2 regions of the Microbacterium insulae genome follow, and region 2 is predicted to be linked to the other one. Evidence: predicted binding sites of a transcription regulator. Region 2 holds the regulator's gene; the other holds the start of a gene.

Region 1 (10,684 bases), on a different contig from region 2:
CGAGTCGCTGCTCGATCACATCCTCGACCTCAAGGACCTCGGCATGACGGTGCTCTTCGTCGAGCACGACATGCACATGGTCCGCCACATCGCCGACTGGGTCGTGGTCATGGCCGAGGGTCGCGTCGTCGCCGAGGGCCCGCCCGAGAGCGTGATGCAGGACAAGGCCGTCATCGACGCGTACCTGGGCAGCCACCAGGATGTCGACCTCGGTGTCGTGACCGGGCGCGTGGCCGGCGAGCACAGCGCCTCCGAAGCCGAGCTCCTCGACGAGATCAGGGAGGCCGAGGCGGCCGAGATCGCCGATGCCGAGAAGGAGAACAAGTGAGCAGCGCAGCGGCCGCAGGGCCCGTGTCGACGACCGGCGCCGGCATGACGGAGGACGCCCGCACCGACCGCGTCGTCGTCGAGGTCACCGACCTGTACGCGGGGTACCTCCCCGGCATCAACATCATCAACGGCGCGAACCTCGTCGCCCGCAAGGGCGAGCTGATCGGCATCATCGGTCCCAACGGCGCCGGGAAGTCGACGCTGCTGAAGTCCATCTTCGGCATGGTGAAGGTGCGCTCGGGCACGATCACCGTCAACGGCGAGAGTGTCGTCGGGCTGAAGTCCGACAAGCTCGTGACCCGGGGCGTGGGCTTCGTACCGCAGACGAACAACGTGTTCCCCTCGCTCACGATCGAGGAGAACCTGCAGATGGGTCTCTACCAGGCCCCGAAGCAGTACGCGGAGCGCCTGGACTTCGTCACGGGGATCTTCGCCGAGCTGGGCAAGCGCCTCAAGCAGCGCGCGGGCTCGCTCTCGGGCGGCGAGCGTCAGATGGTGGCGATGTCGCGGGCCCTCATGATGGATCCCGCGGTGCTCCTCCTCGACGAGCCCTCCGCCGGCTTGTCTCCGGTGCGCCAGGACGACGCGTTCATCCGCGTCTCCGACATCAACAAGGCCGGCGTGACGACGATCATGGTCGAGCAGAACGCCCGCCGCTGCCTGCAGATCTGCGACCGCGGCTACGTCCTCGACCAGGGACGCGACGCCTACGAGGGCACCGGCCGTCAGCTCCTGAACGACCCGAAGGTCATCGGCCTGTACCTGGGCTCGCTCGGTTCCGAGACCGCCTGACGTCGACCACGGAGGAGAGTGGATGCCGCGGCATCCACTCTCCTTCTCGTTCACGCCGTCGCGGCCAGGTGGCCCTGGATCGCCTCGATGTGCGCGGCGAGGTCCCCTCGCGCGAGCAGCCCCGGCCCCAGCGGGCCGGCCGAGTCGTCGCCGAGCGGGGGCAGACGGCGCAGTGCGACCGCGACGGACGCCGTCATGCGGTCGAGCTGCCAGCGGAGCTCATCCGCGGCGGCAGTCGGGTTCCCCGGCGCGGTCAGAGCGGCGGCACGCGCAGCATAGGCGGCGGCACCGAGGGCGTGGGCGCCCATGTGCGCGACTCCCGCGGCCTGAGCCGCCGACCGGGCGGCGGCAGCGCCGGCGGGCGAGGCGGCCGAGTGGGCCGCACGCCCCGCGACGAATCGCCGCTTGATCTCACCCGCGGCTGACAGCTCCCCGCGTGCGAACGCCCTGGTGCGCGCGATCGCATCGCGAGCGCGGTCGTCTTCGGGCGCCTCCGCCTCGAAGACGGCGAGCGCGCGCTCCGCGCAGTCCGCTGCCCACGCCGCCACGATCCTCCGGTCGGCTTCGGCGAGCGACTGAGGAGAGAGCATCCTCGAAGCCTTGCACAGTCGGGCCCGCGCAGCGATCGCGGCCGGGAATGGGGAAGGGCCCCGGATCGCTCCGGGGCCCTTCCGTGTCTTGTCGACTCAGATGTCGATGCGGACGAAGGAGTTGTCGTCCTGGTACTGGAAGACACCCACCGTCGCCTCGGTCGGGTCGCCGACCTCGTCGAACGTGATCGGTCCGGAGTAGCCGTCGTAGTCCGCGACGTTGCCCGCCAGGATGATGTCGGCGCACGCCTCGTACGAGTCGCACTTCTCACCGTCACCGGTGCCGCCCGAGACCTCGACGAGCTTGCCCGCGACGTCCGCGGCCTCGGTCGAGTTCGCGGCCAGCGAGGCCAGCGCGAGGAGGATGACCGCGTCGTAGGACTCGTTGGCGTACGAGAAGTCGGTCAGCTCGGAGTTGCCCTCGCCGGTCCACCACTCGTTCAGCTCCGCCTGGAAGTCCTCCGGCGTCGACGGGCCGGCGGGCGTGGTGCCCTTGGCGCCCTCGAGGCTGAGGTCTGCCGGCCACTTGTCGTCGGCACCGAAGTTCTTCAGGTTGCCGTCGACGAAGTACAGGTTCTCGGCGGGGTAGCCGGCCTGCAGCAGCGCCGGGCCGATCGTGAAGATCTCGTCGAACGTGATCAGGACGATGGCGTCGGGGTTCGAGGCGAGCAGCGCGCTGACCTGAGCGTCGAACGAGGTGTCGCCGGTGTTGTACGACTGCTCCTCGACGATCGTGCCGCCGGCGCCCGTGAAGGTCTCCTGGAAGACGTCGTTGAGGCCGGTGCCGTACGAGTCGTTGAGGTACAGGACCGCGACGTTCTCGTGACCGTCTTCGGCGACCAGGTTGCCGAGGACTTCGCCCTGGAGCTTGTCGGACGGAGCCGTACGCCAATAGAGGCCGTCGTCGTCCCAGGTGGTGAAGTCGAGCGACGTGTTGGCGGGCGAGAACACGATGATCCCGGCCGCGACGGCGTCGTCGAGGAACAGCTTGGTGACACCCGACGACGCGGCGCCGATGGCGGCGGTCACGCCCTCCGAGATGAGGGTCTGGATCGTCGTGGCGTACGCCTTGTTTTCGGTGTCGCCCGAGTCGCCCCAGACGATGTCGTCCATGGTCAGGCCGGTCGTGTCGGCATAGTCGTTGACGTGCTGCGCGGCCAGACCGACGCCGGCCTCCTCCGGCGGTCCGAGGAACGACAGGCTGCCCGTCTGGGGCAGGATCGTGCCGATCTTCAGGGTGAGGTCGCGCTCCTCGGTGGGAGGGGCGCTGGTCTCGCCGCCCGTTCCTCCGCCGGCGCAGCCGGCGAGGACGAGGGCGCTGGCGCCGGCGAGCGCAACGACGCCTGCGAGGGCGGACTTGCGCGAGCGGGTGAAGACGCTCATGTTGCTCCTTGCTGTGATGAACGACGGGCGCGGCATTTCGGGAGCCGGCCCAGTGTCCCTAACCTAACCATCTGCGGCGCTCGCCAGTGTTGCCATTCGTTAACGATGTGTAACGGCTCGTATCCCCCGATCACGATATGGAAACGACGAGACGACGTCCTCTCCGGCCCTGGATACCCCAGCCGGGTATAACGTGGAGGGATGCCGTACCCCCTTGGGGTATCCCCCTCCTCACGAAAGGCGAGCCTCATGCCGCAGACGACCGAATACACCGTGACGGGCATGACCTGCGCACACTGCGAGATGTCGGTGCGCACGGAGGTCTCGAAGATCCCCGGTGCCGATGTCGTCCGCGTCGACGCCGCGAGCGGTTCGCTCGTCGTCGAGTCGGCCGCGCCCCTCTCGGACGCCGCCGTCCTTGCCGCGGTCGACGAGGCGGGTTACGAGGCGGCACGCGCCTGATGACCGCCACCCCTCCGCCGGGCGCCCGGATCGAGCTCGAGATCGGCGGAATGACGTGCGCGTCGTGCGCCGCCCGGATCGAGAAGCGCCTGAACCGGATGGACGGGGTGGAGGCATCCGTCAACTACGCCACCGAGAAGGCGACCATCACCGCACCCGCCGGAGTCGACCCCGTCGACCTCATCGCCGAGGTGGAGCGGACCGGCTACACCGCGGCGGTTCCCCGGCCACCCGCGCCCGAGCCGGCGGACGCGCGCGAGGGCGGCCGCGACGCCGAGCTCGTCGGCCTTCGACAGCGACTGATCGGCTCGATCGTGCTGTCCGTGCCGGTGGTCGTGCTCGCCATGGTCCCCGCGCTCCAGTTCACGTACTGGCAGTGGGCATCCCTCGCGCTGGCCGCGCCGGTGGTCGTGTGGGGCGCGTGGCCCTTCCACCGCGCCGCCTGGATCAACCTCCGCCACGGCGCGGCGACGATGGACACCCTCATCTCGCTGGGTGTGTCGGCGGCGTTCCTGTGGTCGCTCTACGCGCTGTTCCTCGGGCACGCCGGCATGCCGGGGATGACCCACGCGTTCGAGTGGTCGGTACAGCCCGGTGACGGCGCCGGGAACATCTACCTCGAGGTCGCCGCGGGCGTGACGACGTTCGTGCTCGCCGGGCGCTACTTCGAAGTGCGTTCCAAGCGCCGTGCCGGCGCCGCCCTGCGCGCACTGCTCGAGATCGGCGCGAAGGATGCCGCCGTCCTGCGGCCGTCCACAGGCGGCGGCGAGCTCGAGTCCCGCGTCGCGATCGCCGACCTGCGGGTGGGCGACCGCTTCGTGGTGCGGCCGGGCGAGAAGATCGCCACCGACGGCGTCGTCGTCTCGGGCACCTCCGCTGTGGACGCGTCGATGGTGACCGGCGAGTCGGTGCCCGTCGAGGTCGCGCCCGGCGACGCCGTGATCGGCGCGACGGTGAACGCCGGCGGGCGCCTGGTGGTCCGGGCCTCGCGCGTGGGCGAAGACACCCAGCTCGCTCAGATGGCGCGCCTCGTCGAGCAGGCCCAGTCGGGGAAGGCCGATGTGCAGCGGCTCGCCGACCGCATCTCCGGCGTCTTCGTGCCGGTCGTCCTGCTCATCTCCGTCGTCACTCTCGTGGCGTGGCTCGCGCTCGGCTACGACGCGGCCATGGCGTTCACCGCCGCCGTGGCCGTGCTGATCATCGCGTGCCCGTGCGCCCTGGGCCTCGCGACACCCACCGCGCTGCTGGTCGGCACCGGCCGCGGCGCGCAGCTCGGCATCCTCATCACCGGACCCGAGGTGCTCGAGTCCACGAGGGCCGTCGACACCGTCGTTCTCGACAAGACCGGAACGGTGACGAGCGGCCGAATGGCCCTCGTGGACGTCGTCCCCTCGCCCGGCACCGATCGCGAGCTGCTCCTGCGGCTCGCGGGCGCGCTCGAGCACGCCTCCGAGCACCCCGTCGCGCGGGCCGTCGCCCAGGCCGCGGAGGCCGAGGTCGGTCCGCTCGCGACTCCCGAGTCGTTCGAGAACCTGCCCGGCCGCGGCGTCTCGGGCGTGATCGACGGTCACGCGGTCGTCGTCGGCACGGCATCCCTCCTCGCCGAGTGGGCGCTCCGCGTGCCACCCGAGCTCGAGACCGCGAAGCGCGCGGCCGAGGAGGGCGGGGCCACGGCCGTGCTCGCCGCATGGGACGGCGAGGTGCGCGGCGTCCTCGTGGTCGCCGATGAGGTCAAGCCCACCAGCCGCCAGGCCATCGAGCAGCTGCACGGGCTCGGCCTGCGGACGGTCCTCCTCACGGGCGATTCCCGCGCTGTCGCCCGCACGGTGGCGGCGCAGGTCGGCATAGACGAGGTGGTCGCCGAGGTGCTCCCGCACGACAAGGCGGCCGAGGTGACGCGCCTTCAGTCCGAGGGCCGCGCGGTCGCGATGGTCGGCGACGGCGTGAACGACGCCGCGGCGCTCGCGCAGGCCGACCTCGGCATCGCGATGGGCACCGGGACGGATGCCGCGATCGAGGCATCCGACCTCACCCTGGTGCGTGGCGACCTGCGCAGCGTCGGCGACGCGATCCGCCTGTCCCGCGCGACGCTCCGCACGATCAAGGCGAACCTCTTCTGGGCGTTCGCGTATAACGTTGCGGCGATACCGCTGGCCGCCCTGGGCCTGCTCAACCCGATGATCGCGGGGGCGGCGATGGCGCTGTCCAGCGTCTTCGTCGTGGGCAACAGCCTGCGGCTCCGAACCTTCCGCAGCGGGTCGGGAGCCGGCTCGCCGGGCGCACACTCCACACGATGAGGACACGACGATGAGCGACACCATGGTCCACGCCGACCACACCCACGGGTACATCACCGACAAGGACAAGTACCTCAACCGCCTCAAGCGCATCGAGGGGCAGGCCCGCGGCATCCACAAGATGGTCGAGGACGAGAAGTACTGCATCGACATCCTGACGCAGATCAGCGCGCTCACGAGCGCCCTCGAGGCCGTCGCGGTGGGACTGCTCGACGATCACCTGCGTCACTGCGTCGTCGATGCGGCGCGACTCGGCGGCGCCGAGGCGGACGCGAAGATCAGCGAAGCCACGCAGGCGATCGCCCGTCTGGTGCGCTGAGCCCGCGTCGCCCCCCTCGCGTCTGCGCGGCCGGTGATCAGCCGGACGTGCGCGCGCGGCGAGCGTGGACGACGGAGTCCACGGTCAGGACGATCAGCGCGATCCACACGAGACCGAACCCGATCCAGCGTTCGAGCGGCATCGGCTCCCCCAGGTAGAGCCAGCCGACGAGGAACTGGAGCACCGGCGCCACGAACTGCAGCAGTCCGATCGTCGTGAGCGACACCCGCCGGGCGCCGGCCGCGAAGAGCAGCAGCGGCACCGCCGTGACGACTCCCGTGAGGCTCAGCAGAACGGCGTGGGGCCAGCCATACGCCCCCATCGTGAGACCCTGCGTCGCGGCGACGACGATGAGCACCGTCACCGCGATCGGCGTGAGCCACAGCGTCTCGAGCGTGAGCCCGCTCACCGCGTCGACGGACGGCCCGACCTTCTTCTTGACCAGCCCGTACACGCCGAAGCTCGCCGCGAGGGTCAGAGCGATCCACGGGAAGGTGCCGTAGCCGATCACGATCACGAGCACCGCGGCCGCCGCGATGCCGATGGCGACCCACTGGGTGGGGCGCAGCCGCTCGCGCAGCACCAGCACCGCCAGGAGCACCGTGGCGATCGGGTTGATGAAGTAGCCGAGGCTCGGCTCGATCACGTGGCCGGTCAGCGCGCCGTAGATGAAGACCTGCCAGTTGATGTAGATCAGGATGCCGGCGATGACGGTGAGCCCGACCACCCGGGGCTGACGCAGAACGGCCACGAGCCGAGGCCAGGCCCGCATGACGGTCAGCAGCAGGGCGCAGAAGGCGAGCGACAGCAGAATGCGCCACGCCACCAGCTCCCACGGGCCGGTCGGCGCGAGCAGCAGGAAGTAGAGCGGAAGGAAGCCCCACAGCAGATAGGCGCCGAAGGCGAAGAAGCCGCCGAGCGTCCGCTCCCGCGCCTCCGCGGCGGCGTTGCGAGCGCGGATCGTGCCCGTCGTCACGCCGAGGTCGAGGGCGGTCGAGTCGTCCAGGGCGTTCACCCCGCCCGGAGACGGCGGGACCTCTTCGCGACTCACCCGCCCAGCCTAGGCCGAGACGGACGAGAGGGCCGGATGCCGAGGCATCCGACCCTCTCGGGACGCTGTGCGCGTGATCAGCGGACGACGACCGCCAGGACGTCGCGCGCCGACAGGACGAGGAACTCGTCGGCGCCGAACTTGACCTCGGTGCCGCCGTACTTGCTGTAGAGCACGCGGTCGCCGACGGCCACGTCGAGCGGCACGCGGTTGCCGTTGTCGTCGATGCGGCCGGGGCCGACGGCGACGACTTCGCCCTCCTGGGGCTTCTCCTTGGCGGTGTCGGGGATGACGAGGCCACTCGCGGTGGTCTGCTCGGCCTCGACCTGCTTGATGACGATGCGGTCCTCGAGCGGCTTGATGGAAACCGACACGGTCTACCTCTTCTTTCCTTGAGACTGAAGACTCGTTAGCACTCTGGTACGGAGAGTGCTGATGACGATTCTAGGCATGCGCTGGCACTCATGCAACGTGAGTGCCAACCGCGTGACGTCGTGCGACGCGGCACCCCCGGTGGCGGCACCGGCACGTAGGCTGTCCCGGTGGAGATGGCCGAGCTGACCGCACTGCTGACCCCGGACGGACTGCGGCTGCTCGACGGGCTGCCTCCCGTCGAATCCGCCGACGACGTCGCGCGGACCGTCTCACGGCTCCGCAGGGAGGGCCACTCCCCCGACCTCGTGTCGGCGGTGGTCACGCAGTCGCGGCTGCGCGCCCGCGCCGGGGCGAAGTTCGGTCCGTTCGCCGAGCGGATGCTGTTCACCCGTGCCGGACTCGAGCAGGCGACGCGCCTGGGCATCGCCGCCCGGCACGCCGTGCGGTTCCGCGACGCCGGGTTCGAGCGGGTGGCCGACCTCGGGTGCGGGATCGGCGGGGACTCGCTGGGCCTGACCGCGCTCGGGATCCGGGTGACCGCCGTCGAGGCCGACGAGGTGACGGCGGCGATCGCGGCCTACAACCTCGCGCCGTTCGGCGACTCCGCAACGGTGCGCCACGGCACCGCCGAGACTACGGATCTGACGCACGTCGACGCCGTGTGGCTGGACCCGGCTCGCCGCACCGCTGGGCACACCGAGACCGCCCGCACGCGTCCCGAGGACTGGTCTCCGCCGCTGGACTGGACGCTCGAACTCGCCGGCCGCATGCCCGCCGGGATCAAGCTCGGGCCGGGCCTGGACCGCGCTCTGATCCCCGACGACCTCGAGGCGCAGTGGATCAGCGCCGACGGGTCCACCGTCGAGCTCGTGCTGTGGTCGGGACCACTCGCGCGCGAGGGCGTCCGGCGCGCGGCGCTCGTCATCCGGGGTGATGACGCGCACGAGCTGACGTCGGCCGCGGACAGCCCCGACGAGCCGGTCCGTGAACTGGGGGCGTTCCTGCACGAGCCCGACGGAGCCGTCATCCGCGCCCGGCTGATCGGCGAGGTCGCGCGTTCCCTCGACGCGGGCATGCTGGACGAGCATGTCGCCTACATGACCTCGGATGCCGCGGTCACGAGCCCGTTCGTGACATCCTTCCGCGTGCGCGAGGCGATGCCCGCGAAGATCCCCGCCATCAACAGCGCGCTGCGCGAGGCCGGCATCGGGCGCCTCGAGATCAAGAAGCGAGGCGTGGATGTCGATCCCGCCCAGTTCCGGCGCAAGCTCCGACTCGGCGGCGACGCCGAGGCGACGCTCGTGCTCACGCGGGTCGGGACACGGCGGATCGCCGTGCTCGCCGACCGGGTCAGCCGGTCGTGATACGGCCCGCGGCGTAGAGCAGCCATCCGGCGCTGTAGAGGACGGAGACCGTCCCCACCACCAGCGCCCACACGGCGACCGCTCGGCTCTCGAGCGGACGTCGCAGCGCGAGGATCGCCGAGCCGACTCCGACGAGGCCGATCGGGAATCCCCAGCCGACGAACAGCGACACCAGCAGTCCGGCGATCGAGAATGCGAGCGCCCACCCGGCCAGGCCGCGGTGCGGCGGCTCGGGCGCGGGCATGACCCACTGGGCCGAGACCAGCGGCACGTCCTCATCGGTGCCGGGCTCGGCCGGAGCGGTCTCGCGCGTGATCGCCACGGGCGCCGTCGGCAGGCGCAGGTACCCGCCGCGATGGACGCCGGGGAGCGCGGATACCTCATCCGCCGCCACCACGTCGGGCGACGGCGGCTCGATCCCGGGCCCGGGCGACTCGGGGGGATGCGGCATCCGCTCGTCGCTCACGGGGCCTCCTCGGCGACCTGGATCTCGGTGACCGGGAGCGTGGAGTCCGCGCCGAAGCGCAGGGTCGACGGGCGGCGCCCCGACATCACGAGCTCGGCGGCGAGCGCCGCGATCATGGCGCCGTTGTCGGTGCACAGCGACAGCGGAGGGATGCGGACGGTGACGCCTTCGGCGGCGGCGCGCTCCAGCGCGACGTCACGGAGACGCCGGTTCGCGATCACGCCGCCGCCGAGGAGCAGTCGCGGGACGCCGTGATCACGGCACGCGGCGAGCGCCTTCGTGACGAGCACGTCGACGACCGCCTCGCGGAATCCGGCCGCCACGTCCGCCACGGGCACTGGTTCGCCGGCGGCCTCGCGCTGCTCGATCCAGCGTGCGACGGCGGTCTTGAGGCCCGAGAACGAGAAGTCGTAGCGATGATCGGCCATGTCGCTCGCGCGGGACAGGCCGCGCGGGAAGCGGATCGCCCCGGGATCGCCCGCGGCCGCGGCGCGATCGATCTCGGGGCCGCCCGGGTACGGGAGCCCGAGCAGGCGCGCGACCTTGTCGAAGGCCTCGCCGGCCGCGTCGTCCATCGTCTCGCCGAGAAGCTCGACATCGCTCGTCAGGTCGCGCACGAGCAGCAGCGAGGTGTGCCCGCCCGACACCAGGAGGGCGACGGTGGGGTACTCGAGGGGCGGGGCATCGGCATCCAGGATGTCGGCCGCGATGTGCCCGACGAGGTGGTTGACGGCGTACAGCGGCCGGTCCAGCGACACGGCGAGCGACTTGGCCGCCCCCACGCCGACCATGAGCGCGCCCGCGAGTCCGGGACCCGACGTGACGGCGACGGCATCGAGGTCGGAGAGCGCGACGCCCGACTCCGCCAGGGCGGCGCGGATCGCCGGCTCGAGCGCCTCGAGGTGCGCGCGGGCGGCGACCTCGGGCACCACCCCGCCGTAGCGGGCGTGCTCGTCCATCGAGCTGGCGATGGTGTTGGACAGGAGGGTGCGGCCGCGCACGATGCCGATGCCGGTCTCGTCGCAGCTCGTCTCGATGCCGAGGATCAGCGGCTCGGCCCGGTTCACGTGCACACCCCGGCATCCTCGGCGGACGGCGTCTGCGCGGCCGACCAGCCGCGCAGGTCCAGCTTCATCACGACGGCGTCGACGTCGTCGGGCTGGTAGTAGCGCGGTCGGCGCCCCACCTCGTGGAACCCCTCCGAGGCATACAGCGACTGCGCGACGGGGTTGTCGGCGCGGACCTCGAGGAAGAC
Region 2 (10,684 bases):
ATGAGCTTCGGCACGAGCTCGGGGTCCATCATCTCGTTGAGCGCGTCGTAGAGCGGCCGGAGGTAGGGGTCGATCTTGTCGGTCAGGGTGCCCGGGAGGAACCCGAGCCGCTCCCCCGCCTCGACGGCCGGACGGGTCAGGATGATGCGGCTGACCTCCTTGCGCTGCAGCGCCTGGACGGCCTTGGCCATCGCGAGGTACGTCTTCCCCGTGCCCGCGGGGCCGATGCCGAAGACGATCGTGTTCTCCTCGATCGCGTCGACATACGCCTTCTGCCCCAGCGTCTTCGGGCGGATGACCTTGCCGCGCGACGAGAGGATCGCCTCTCCGAGCACCTCGGACGGCCGGGGTCCGCCTTCGGTTCGCAGGATGCGGCTCGATGAGGAGACGTCGGAGGGATCGAGCCCCTGGCCGGCCCGCGTCATCGCCAGCAGCTCGTCGACGAGCGATCGGGCGGCGGCGACCGCGTCGGCTTCTCCCGTGAGGGTGATCTCGTTCCCGCGAACGTGCACATCGACGTCGGGATGCTCGCGCTCGACGACGCGGAGGAGGCGGTCCTGCGGACCGAGGAGCTGGACCATGGCGACGCCGTCGGCGTACACCCGGTCGATGACGGGGTCGTGTGCTGATTCGTCAGGCACCGAGACTCTCTTCTTCGAGTCCTCCGGCGAGCACGTGGGCGTGCACGTGGAAGACGGTCTGGCCCGCTCGCGGGCCGGTGTTGAACACAAGGCGGAAGTCGCCGTCGGCGTGCTCGGCCGCGAGGCTGTTGGCGACGCCCACGACCTCGGCGAGGAGGTCGGGATCGCCGGCTGCGAGCTCGACGACGTTGCGGTACTCCTCGCTCTTGGGGATCACGAGGAGGTGGACCGGAGCCTGCGGCGCGATATCGCGGATCGCGAACACGTTCTCGGTCTCGGCGACGATCTCGGACGGGATCTCGCCGTTCCGGATGCGCGTGAAGATCGATGGTTCGCTCATGCGGCAAGTCTACCGACGCGCCCCGACGCCGGGATGGGGGCGACCGCGGTCACCACCGCCCGAGCGCGGCGCTCACCAGGACGAGCGCCGCGGGTCCCGCGGTCGAGGTGCGCAACACGCTCTCGCCGAGACGCACGGTCGCGGCACCGGCGGCGGAGAGCCGCTCCCGCTCCTCCGGAGCGATGCCGCCCTCCGGCCCGACGACCAGCAGCACGTCGCGCTCCTCGCCGCGGAGGTCGACCTCCGTGAGCCGATCCGGCCCGGACGGCTCGAGCACGAGAACGCGGGACTCCCCCGCCCGCGCGACGAGCTCGGCGGTGGTGACGAGCGGCGCGACCTCGGGGATCCACGCGCGGTGCGCCTGCTTCGCCGCCTCCCGGACGATGGTCGCCCACCGGGCGCGTCCCTTCTCGGCCTTCGCGGCATCCCATCGGGACACGCTCCGCGCCGCCTGCCAGGGCACGATCACGTCGACGCCGAGCTCGGTCGCCGCTTGGATCGCCAGCTCGTCGCGGTCCCCCTTCGCCAGCGCCTGGACCAGCACCACCCGCGGACGCGGGGCCGGGGAGTCCATCCTGGTCTCGATGCGCACGACCACCTCGCGCGGCGCAACGGACTCGCATCTCCCGGTGAGCCAGGCACCGCGCCCATCGCCGACCGTGACCTCCTCGCCGACGCGCACACGGCGCACCGACGCGGCATGATGCGCCTCGGAGCCGGTCAGCACCACGGCGTCGCCCGGACCGGCGACGGCCGGCTCGTCGAGCACGAAGTGCAGGGCCATGCTCAGCCGTTCCGGAAGCGATCGCGCAGTTTGGCGAACAGCCCCTGGTGGAACTCGGCCAGGCGAGGGCTCGGCGCCTTCGTGCGCTTGGCGAACTCTTCGATGAGCGACCGCTCCTTGTGGTCGAGGCGGGTCGGCGTGACGACGTGCACGCCCACGCGCAGGTCACCGCGCTGCGAGCCGCGCAGCGGCGTGATGCCGCGGCCCTTGATCGTGAGCACGTCGCCGCCTTGGACCCCGGGCCGCAGCTCGAGGTCGACCGGGCCGTCGAGCGACTCGATGGTCGTCGTCGTGCCGAGGATCGCGTCGGGCATCGACACCTCGAGCGTCGCGAGCAGGTCGTCGCCGTCACGGCTGAACACCTCGTGCGGCGCGACGGTCACCTCGATGTAGAGGTCGCCGTTCGGGCCGCCGGCGGGGCCGACCTCGCCCGAGCCGGGCAGCTGCAGCCGCAGGCCCGTCTCGACGCCGGCCGGGATGTCGAGCGACACGGTGCGACGCGCGCGGACGCGACCCTGACCCTGGCAGGTGGCGCAGGGGTAGGGGATCGTCGTGCCGTAACCCTGGCAGACGTTGCAGGGCTGGTTGGTGAGGACGTTGCCCAACAGGCTCCGCACCTGACGCTGCACGTGGCCGGTGCCGTGGCAGATGTCGCACGTGACCGGCGACGTCCCCGGCTGGCAGCACGACCCCTGGCAGGTCTCGCAGAGCACCGCCGTGTCGACCTCGATGTCGCGGTGGACGCCGAAGACGACATCGCCGAGCTCGAGCGACACGCGCACGAGGGCGTCCTGGCCGCGCTCGCGGCGAGAGCGCGGCCGCGCCCCGCGCGAACCGCCGCCCGCCGCGCCGAAGAAGGTCTCGAAGATGTCGTTGAAACCGCCGAATCCGCCGGCCCCGGCGAAGGGGTTCTCGCCTCCGCCCATGTCGTAGCGGGCGCGCTGCTCCGGGTCGCTGAGCACGTCGTAGGCGTGCGTCACGAGCTTGAAGCGCTCGGACGCGTCCTCCCCGGGGTTCACGTCCGGGTGCAGTTCGCGCGCAAGCCGCCGATAGGCCTTCTTGATCTCGTCGGGGGTGGCGTCGCGCGAGACGCCGAGAACCTCGTAGTGGTCAGCCACTTTCGCCTTCCTGCCCGCGGTTGGCCGCGGGGATCGTGTCGGTGCGCGTCCGCGTCAGCGGCTGCTCTCGTCTTCCTCGAGCATTCGCGTCAGATAACGGGCGACGGCACGGACCGCCGCGAGATTGGTGGGGTAGTCCATGCGGGTCGGTCCGAGCACCCCGACGCGCGCGCGTGATCCGGTCGCGTCGTAGTCGCTGGCGACGACGGATGCCTCGGCCAGGCCGAACGGCTCGTTCTCGCGGCCGATGCTGGCGGCGAGGCCCTTCTCGTCGGCGACCATCTCTCCCATCAGTCGGAGGATCGTCACCTGCTCCTCGATCGCCTCGAGCAGCGGGTAGATGCTGCCACGGAAATCGGCCTCCAGTCGAGCGAGCGTCGCACTGCCGGCCATCACGAGCTTGTCCTGGCGGAATTCGTCGAGCTCCTCGGCGACGACGCGCACGATCGCCGCGGTCGCGACCTCATGAGCGGCGCCGGTCGCAGGCGAGGCGGCGAGGTGATCGGCGATGCGCTGCAGCCCCTCGCGGACGGACCGGCCGACGAGGAGGGTTCCCAGCTCCGCGCGGATGCGGGCGAGGTCGGCGTCGTCGAAATCGTCACGCACGAACGCCATGCGCTGCGACACCCGACCGGTGTCGGTGACGACGATCACCAGCATCCGCCCCCCACCGAGCTGCACCAGCTCGACGTGGGTGGCGTTCGCGCGGGCGAAGGACGGGTACTGCACGATCGCGACCTGGCCCGTGAGCTGGGTGAGCGCACGGACGGTGCGGGCGAGGACGTCGTCGAGGTCGCCGGGGCCCTCGAGGAACGACGTGATCGCCGTTCGCTGCGCCGAGCTGAGCGGGCGAACCTCGGCCAGGTGATCGACGAAGACCCGGTAGCCCTTGTCGGTCGGGACCCGACCGGACGAGGTGTGAGGGGCGGTGATGAGTTCCTCGTCCTCGAGCAGGGCCATGTCGTTGCGGATCGTCGCCGCCGACACGCCGAAGGCGTGACGCTCGACGATCGTCTTGCTGCCGACGGGCTCGCGTGTGTCGACGTAGTCCTCGACGATCGCGCGCAGCACCTGGAGTCCGCGTTCGCTGACCATCCCGCCTCCTCACGCCCGTTCTGGCACTCGCATGACTGGAGTGCCAATTCTACCGGATGCTCCGACCCGAAGCCGGGAGGAGCGGACCGCGCGGTCTACTCAGTGAGGGCGCGCACCACCGCGTCCGCGAGCAGCCGGCCGCGCCGCGTCAGCACGATACGGCCGTGGACCGCGGCCGATCCGTCGATGAGCCCGTCCGCGATGAGCGCCGCGACGGCGCGACGCCCTTCGCCGAGCGCCTCGGAAACCGGCAGCCCTTCACGGATGCGGGTGCGCAAGAGCACCCTCTCCAGCGTGGCCGCCTCGACGTCGGGGATCTCGCGGGCCGCGGCGGGGGACTCCCCCGCCGCCAGTCGCTGCGCGTAGGCCGCCGGGTGCTTCACGTTCCAGAACCGCACCCCGCCGACGTGGCTGTGCGCGCCCGGGCCGAAACCCCACCAATCCGCGCCTTGCCAGTACGCGAGGTTGTGGCGGGACCGCTGCGCTTCCGAACGCGCCCAGTTGGACACCTCGTACCAGTCGAAGCCGGCAGCCCCGAGCGCGTCGTCGACGAACTCGTACATGTCGGCCTGCAGGTCGTCGTCGGGTGCGGGCACCTCGCCGCGCCGGATCTGACGGGCGAGCTTGGTGCCGTCCTCGATGATCAGCGCGTACGCCGAGACGTGGTCCGGCTCCAGCTCGACGGCGGTGCGGACGGAGGCCCGCCAGTCGTCGAGCGATTCCCCCGGCGCGCCGTAGATGAGATCGAGGCTGACATCCAGGCCCGCGCGACGGGCGGCGGTCACCGCGGTGCGCACGTTCGCCGGGTCGTGGGTGCGGTCGAGGGCCGCGAGCACGTGCGGTACCGCCGACTGCATGCCGATCGACAGCCGCGTGACCCCGGATGCCGCGAGCTCGGCGGCCGCGGCATCCGTCACTGTGTCGGGATTGGCCTCGACGGTCACCTCCGCACCGCCCTCGACGCCGAACGCCTCGCGCACGCCGTCGAGCATTCGGCCGAGATCGCCCGGGGGGAGCAGTGTGGGGGTGCCGCCCCCGAAGAACACGGTGGCGGCCCGACGGGCGGGGCCGAGGCCCTCGAGCACCGCACGGGCGAGTTCGACCTCGCGGAGAAGCGTGTCGGCGTACTCGTCCTGGCGCGCGCCGCGCAGCTCGCCCGCGGTGTACGTGTTGAAGTCGCAGTAGCCGCAGCGCACGCGGCAGAACGGCACGTGAAGGTAGACGCCGAACGGCGTGCGCGGATCGACGACCGTCCCGGCCGGGAGGGAGCCGTCGGCGGGGACCGGCTCGCCCAGCGGTAGCGCGGAGCCCATCAGCGGCTCACGCGGGGGTCGCGTAGAGGGGCGAGATGGCCCGCAGATATCTCGTGAAGAGCTCTCGACGCCGACGCCGCACCAGACCCGGGAGAAGTCGGTAGAACAGCGCGCGCGGCGAATCGAAGGCGCGGACCGTGAACCACACCTCGTCGTTGTCGTTCCAGTCGAGCATGAACGACTCCTCGCCCGACACCACCGATTCGCCGACGGTCCCCAGCGCGAAGCCGACTCTTCGCGGCTCTTCGACCGCGAAGATGACACGCAGTTCGGCGTCGGCCCGCAGGCCGCGCACACGGCCGTGAACCCGCACCGTGGTCCCCGCTCCGACATAGGGGGTGCCGTCCGCGTCGTAGCGCAGATCGGTCTCGGAGCGACTCGGGGCGATGGGGTTGCCCTCGGCGTCGAAGCTCACGCCGGAGTACATGGGTCCGGACGCGGGCCGCACGTCCTTGAGCTCGAGACCCGCTCCGCGCTGCGCCGACCACGACAGCAGCGCCTCGCTCGCCGTCTGAAAACGCGCCTCGCCGCTGCCAATGCGCCACGACTCCTCGGCCGGAACGCTTCGCTCGGGCGGGTAAGACATCAGATCGGGCGCCTGCGTCGCCCCCACGGCGGCATAGTCGACCGTGTCGTCCCGGAAGGTACCTCGACGCATGCCGACCAGCCTACTTCGCGGCCTTGCCCTCGACGTCGCCCGACAGCGCCGCGATGAACGCCTCCTGGGGCACTTCGACGCGTCCGACCATCTTCATGCGCTTCTTGCCCTCCTTCTGCTTCTCGAGCAGTTTGCGCTTGCGTGTGATGTCGCCGCCGTAGCACTTGGCGAGAACGTCCTTTCGCATGGCGCGGATGTTCTCGCGCGCGATGATCCGCGCACCGATCGCGGCCTGGATCGGCACCTCGAACTGCTGTCGCGGGATGAGCTTGCGAAGGCGCTCGGTCATCATCGTGCCGTAGGCGTAGGCCTTGTCGCGGTGGACGATCGAGCTGAACGCATCCACCTTGTCGCCCTGGAGCAGGATGTCGACCTTGACCAGGTCTGCCTCCTGCTGGCCGCTGGGCTCGTAGTCCAGGCTCGCGTATCCCTGCGTGCGCGATTTCAGCTGGTCGAAGAAGTCGAAGACGATCTCGCCGAGCGGCATGTTGTAGCGCAGCTCGACGCGCTCCTCGCTGAAGTACTCCATGCCCAGGAGCTGGCCGCGGCGGCCCTGGCACAGCTCCATGACCGTTCCCACGTAGTCCTTCGGCAGCAGGATCGCCGCCTTGACCATCGGCTCGGAGACGCTCGCCACCCGCCCGTCGGGGTATTCGCTCGGGTTGGTCACCGTGACGTGCTCGCCGGTGTCGGTGAGCACCTCGTAGATCACCGACGGCGCCGTCGTGATCAGGTCGAGGCCGAACTCGCGCGAAAGCCGCTCCGTGATGATCTCGAGGTGCAGCAGGCCCAGGAAGCCGCAGCGGAATCCGAAACCGAGGGCCACGGACGTCTCGGGCTCGTACTGCAGCGAGGCATCGGACAGCTTGAGCTTGTCGAGGGCCTCCCGCAGGTCGCCGTAGTCGCTGCCGTCGATCGGATAGATGCCGGAGAAGACCATCGGCTTCGGGTCGGTGTAACCCGCAAGGGCCTCGGTCGCGGGCTTGCGCGCATGGGTGATGGTGTCGCCGACCTTGGACTGGCGGACGTCCTTCACGCCGGTGATCAGGTAGCCCACCTCGCCCACGCCCAGTCCCTTCGTGGGGACGGGTTCGGGGCTGGAGACCCCGATCTCGAGGAGATCGTGCTGGGCCCGTGTCGACATCATCTGGATGCGCTCGCGCGGCTCGAGCTTGCCGTCCACCATGCGGACGTACGTCACGACGCCCCGGTAGGAGTCGTAGACCGAGTCGAAGATCATGGCGCGGGCCGGGGCATCCGCGTTCCCGGTGGGAGCGGGGATCTGCTCGACGATGCGATCGAGCAGCGATTCGACGCCCATACCGGTCTTGCCGCTCACGCGCAGCACGTCGTCGGGGTCGCCGCCGATGAGATTCGCCAGCTCCTTCGCGAACCGATCCGGATCGGCCGCGGGAAGGTCGATCTTATTAAGGACCGGGATGATGTGCAGGTCGTTCTCGAGCGCGAGGTAGAGGTTGGCGAGGGTCTGCGCCTCGATCCCCTGCGCGGCGTCGACCAGCAGGATGGCCCCTTCGCACGCCGCCAGGGACCGGCTCACCTCGTACGTGAAGTCCACGTGGCCCGGCGTGTCGATCATGTTGAGGGCGAACGTGCCGCCCTCGGTCGCCCACGGCATCCGCACGGCCTGCGACTTGATCGTGATGCCGCGCTCGCGCTCGATGTCCATGCGATCGAGGTACTGCGCGCGCATGTCGCGGTCGGCGACGACGCCGGTGATCTGCAGCATCCGATCAGCCAGCGTCGACTTGCCGTGGTCGATGTGGGCGATGATGCAGAAGTTGCGGATCAGCTCGGGCGGGGTCGCGGACGGCTCGAGAGGCTTCAGGGCGCGCGGTGACATATCCCATCGATTCTACGGGTGGGGCGACGCCCCGCCCTGCGCGAGTGCTGTATCCGGAGGTTAGCCTGGGGCGATGGTGGTGCAGGTCGTGCTCGTGCACGGCATCCGCACGTCCGCGACGATGTGGCGCGCGCAGGTGGGCTACCTCGAGGCGCGGGGAAATCCCGTGACGGCCGTCGACCTTCCGGGGCACGGATCGCGGATGTCCGAGACGTTCACGCTCGACGGCGCGATGAAGACGATCGACGAGACGGTGACGGATGCTTCGGCCCGAGGCCCCGTGCTCCTCGTGGGTCATTCGATGGGCGGCCTGCTGTGCCTGGAGTACGTCGGAGCGGAGCATCCGCCGCCCGTCGCCGGGCTCATCGCCGCGTCGTGCACCGCGATTCCGCGCGGCGTCGGCCTGGCCGCCTACCGTCTCCTCGCACGAGGGTTCGACTCGCTCCCCGACCGCGGCATGTGGCTCACCAACCGCATGCTCGACCGGATACTCCCCGACGAGACGCGCGACGACTTCGGCGCGGGAGGGTACGCTCTCGATGCGCAGGACACGGCGCTGCGGAGCCTGTCGGTGCTCGACCTGCTCGCGGCCGTCGGCCGTGTCGAAGTGCCGCTGTGGTTCGTCAACGGCCAGTACGACCAGCTGCGCGTGAACGAGAAGCTCTTCGTCGGCCTCGCGCCGCACTCCGAGCTGGTGGTGGTGCCACGCACGACCCACCACGTCACGGTCATGCGCCCCCAGGTCTTCAACGCGGTGCTCCACCTCGCGATCACGACGCTCGAACAGACCTGATAGACTCGGTGATTGGCTTGCGTGTGGGGTCCCACCTCCGCACGACGTCGCGAGCGGCCCCTCTACCCGTAACGCGGCACCCTCCCATCACCCACCTACGAAGGATCATTCCCCGTGGCGAACATCAAGTCGCAGATCAAGCGCAACAAGACCAACGAGAAGGCGCGCGAGCGCAACAAGGCCGTCAAGAGCGAGCTGAAGACCGAGGTGCGTCGCACCCGCGAGGCCGTCGCCGCCGGCGACAAGGCCGCCGCCGAGAAGGCTCTGCTCAAGGCGACCAAGAAGCTCGACAAGGCCGTGAGCAAGGGCGTCATCCACAAGAACCAGGCGGCGAACCGCAAGTCGGCCATCGCCCAGCAGGTCGCCGCTCTCTGAGCAGGCACCGCACCGATCGAAGGCCCGTCCCCCCGGGGGCGGGCCTTCGGCGTTTCCGCCGCGCTCGACTCACACGGCGTAGGGTGCGCGGGTCGCGATGACGGTGACGAGCCGCTCGAGCGCGAACACCGCGTCACGCGAGCCCCCCTTGACCTCGGCATCCGCTCGCGCCGCCGCCTGGATCGCCCTGCCGAGGGATGCCTCGTTCCACCCGGCCAGGTCGCGTCGCGCGCGATCGACCTGCCAGTCCTTCAGGCCCACCCGGGCGGCGAGGGCAGCGGCCGGCTCGCGGCTGCCGGCGACGCGTGCCATCGTGCGGAGCTTGAGAGCGATGGCAGCGACCATCGGCACCGGGTCGGCGCCGGACGCGAGCGCGTGCCGCAGCGCGATCAGCGCGTCACCGTAGCGGCCCGCGATGGCCGTGTCGGCGACGACGAACGCGGACGTCTCGACGCGGCCCCCGTAGTACCGTTCCACGACCTGCTCGGTGATGTCGCCCGGCACGTCGGAGATGAGCTGCTGACACGCGGCGGCGAGCTCGGTGACGTCGTCGGCGAACGCGGAGACGAGCGTGCGCAACGCGGGCGGTGCGATCCGCCTCTTGGCGGCCTGGAACTCGCCCGCCGCGAAATCGTAGCGATCGGAGTCGCGCTTGATCGCGGGGCACGCGATCTCGACGCCCCCGCCCTCGCCGGCACGGATCGCGTCGAGCAGCTTCTTGCCGCGGACGCTGGCTCCCGTGTGACGGAGGACGACGGTCGCGCCCTCCTGCGGGACGGCGAGGTACGACAGCGCCTCGGAGAGGAAGGCGTCGGAGCACTTCTCCACCCCGGTCACGCGCACGAGCCGGGGCTCGCCGAACAGGGACGGCGACGTCATCGCGAGGAGCGAGCCCGCGGCGTAGTCGTCGGCGCGGAGATCGGACACCTCGAGGCTCGCGTCCTCCGCGCGCAGGTAGTCGCGGACCCCGGCGATCGCCCGCTCCGCGCAGACGTCTTCGGGACCGGAGACGAGCACGATCGGGGCCGGCTGCGGAGAGCGCCAGGACAGCTGCGGGATCGCGCTGCGCGTGGACTTCGCGGGGGCGCGTCGCGCGGTCGGGGCCATGTTCCCAGCCTAGCGAGGGGGTGGGACTCCCCCGTCGCGCTCGCGCCACACCCGGAGACCGTCCGAGCTCCGCCACACGGCGAGCAGCCCTTCCACGTCGGTCCGCGCAACCCGTGCGCCCACCTCATCGAGGATGTCGAGGATCTCCCGTCGCGGGTGACCGTGGTCGTTCTCGGCACCGACGGTGACGAGCGCGACCGCGGGTGCGGCCGCGCGGTACAGCGCGGCATCCTGATCCGCACTGCCGTGATGGGCGACCTTGACGATGTCGTACGGCGGATCGAGGACGTGAGCGGAGACGATCGCGCGTTGCGGCGACGCGGAGAGGTCCCCGAGCAGCAGAGTCGGAGGGATGCCTCCACCGCGCACGTCGAGGACAACGCTCGCGTCATTGCCCGGCGGATAGGCCCGCCCCTCCCTCGCCGGCCAGAGGACTCGCCACCGCGCGCCGCCGAGCGACCCCGACAGGCCCGCGCGCGCGTCGATGACCTCGGCCCCGCCGTGGGCGAGGCGTTCGAGGACCGCGCTCCCGTCGTCGTCGGGCGGGCCGTGGAGGACCGTCGTGACCCGGCCGTGAACGGCGTCGGCGCCGCCGACGT

The links. The regulator HrcA, encoded in region 2, represses chaperone genes, less so after heat shock. The targets are predictions, from matches to a motif close to TTNGCACTCGNNNNNNNCGAGTGCNAA.
Region 1: a site for HrcA is predicted at 7,680-7,706, ahead of groES (co-chaperone GroES). Genes of this name have one in related genera too.

Annotation. Positions count from the first base shown of each region.
Region 1 is NZ_JBHTII010000001.1:2,051,540-2,062,223, reverse strand. Features, by position in the region: gene ACFQ0P_RS09535 (ABC transporter ATP-binding protein) at 1-328, shown strand, start outside; gene ACFQ0P_RS09530 (ABC transporter ATP-binding protein) at 373-1,122, shown strand; gene ACFQ0P_RS09525 (putative immunity protein) at 1,173-1,712, opposite strand; gene ACFQ0P_RS09520 (ABC transporter substrate-binding protein) at 1,809-3,095, opposite strand; gene ACFQ0P_RS09515 (heavy-metal-associated domain-containing protein) at 3,345-3,557, shown strand; gene ACFQ0P_RS09510 (heavy metal translocating P-type ATPase) at 3,557-5,854, shown strand; gene ACFQ0P_RS09505 (metal-sensitive transcriptional regulator) at 5,865-6,173, shown strand; gene rarD (EamA family transporter RarD) at 6,211-7,134, opposite strand; gene groES (co-chaperone GroES) at 7,302-7,598, opposite strand; gene ACFQ0P_RS09490 (class I SAM-dependent methyltransferase) at 7,767-8,963, shown strand; gene ACFQ0P_RS09485 (hypothetical protein) at 8,950-9,429, opposite strand; gene tsaD (tRNA (adenosine(37)-N6)-threonylcarbamoyltransferase complex transferase subunit TsaD) at 9,426-10,496, opposite strand; gene rimI (ribosomal protein S18-alanine N-acetyltransferase) at 10,493-10,684, opposite strand, start outside.
Region 2 is NZ_JBHTII010000002.1:186,767-197,450, reverse strand. Features, by position in the region: gene ACFQ0P_RS13485 (PhoH family protein) at 1-581, opposite strand, end outside; gene ACFQ0P_RS13480 (HIT domain-containing protein) at 634-981, opposite strand; gene ACFQ0P_RS13475 (16S rRNA (uracil(1498)-N(3))-methyltransferase) at 1,031-1,765, opposite strand; gene dnaJ (molecular chaperone DnaJ) at 1,768-2,883, opposite strand; gene hrcA (heat-inducible transcriptional repressor HrcA) at 2,938-3,978, opposite strand; gene hemW (radical SAM family heme chaperone HemW) at 4,074-5,291, opposite strand; gene ACFQ0P_RS13455 (DUF1990 family protein) at 5,299-5,949, opposite strand; gene lepA (translation elongation factor 4) at 5,960-7,810, opposite strand; gene ACFQ0P_RS13445 (alpha/beta fold hydrolase) at 7,884-8,603, shown strand; gene rpsT (30S ribosomal protein S20) at 8,718-8,978, shown strand; gene holA (DNA polymerase III subunit delta) at 9,048-10,085, opposite strand; gene ACFQ0P_RS13430 (ComEC/Rec2 family competence protein) at 10,095-10,684, opposite strand, start outside.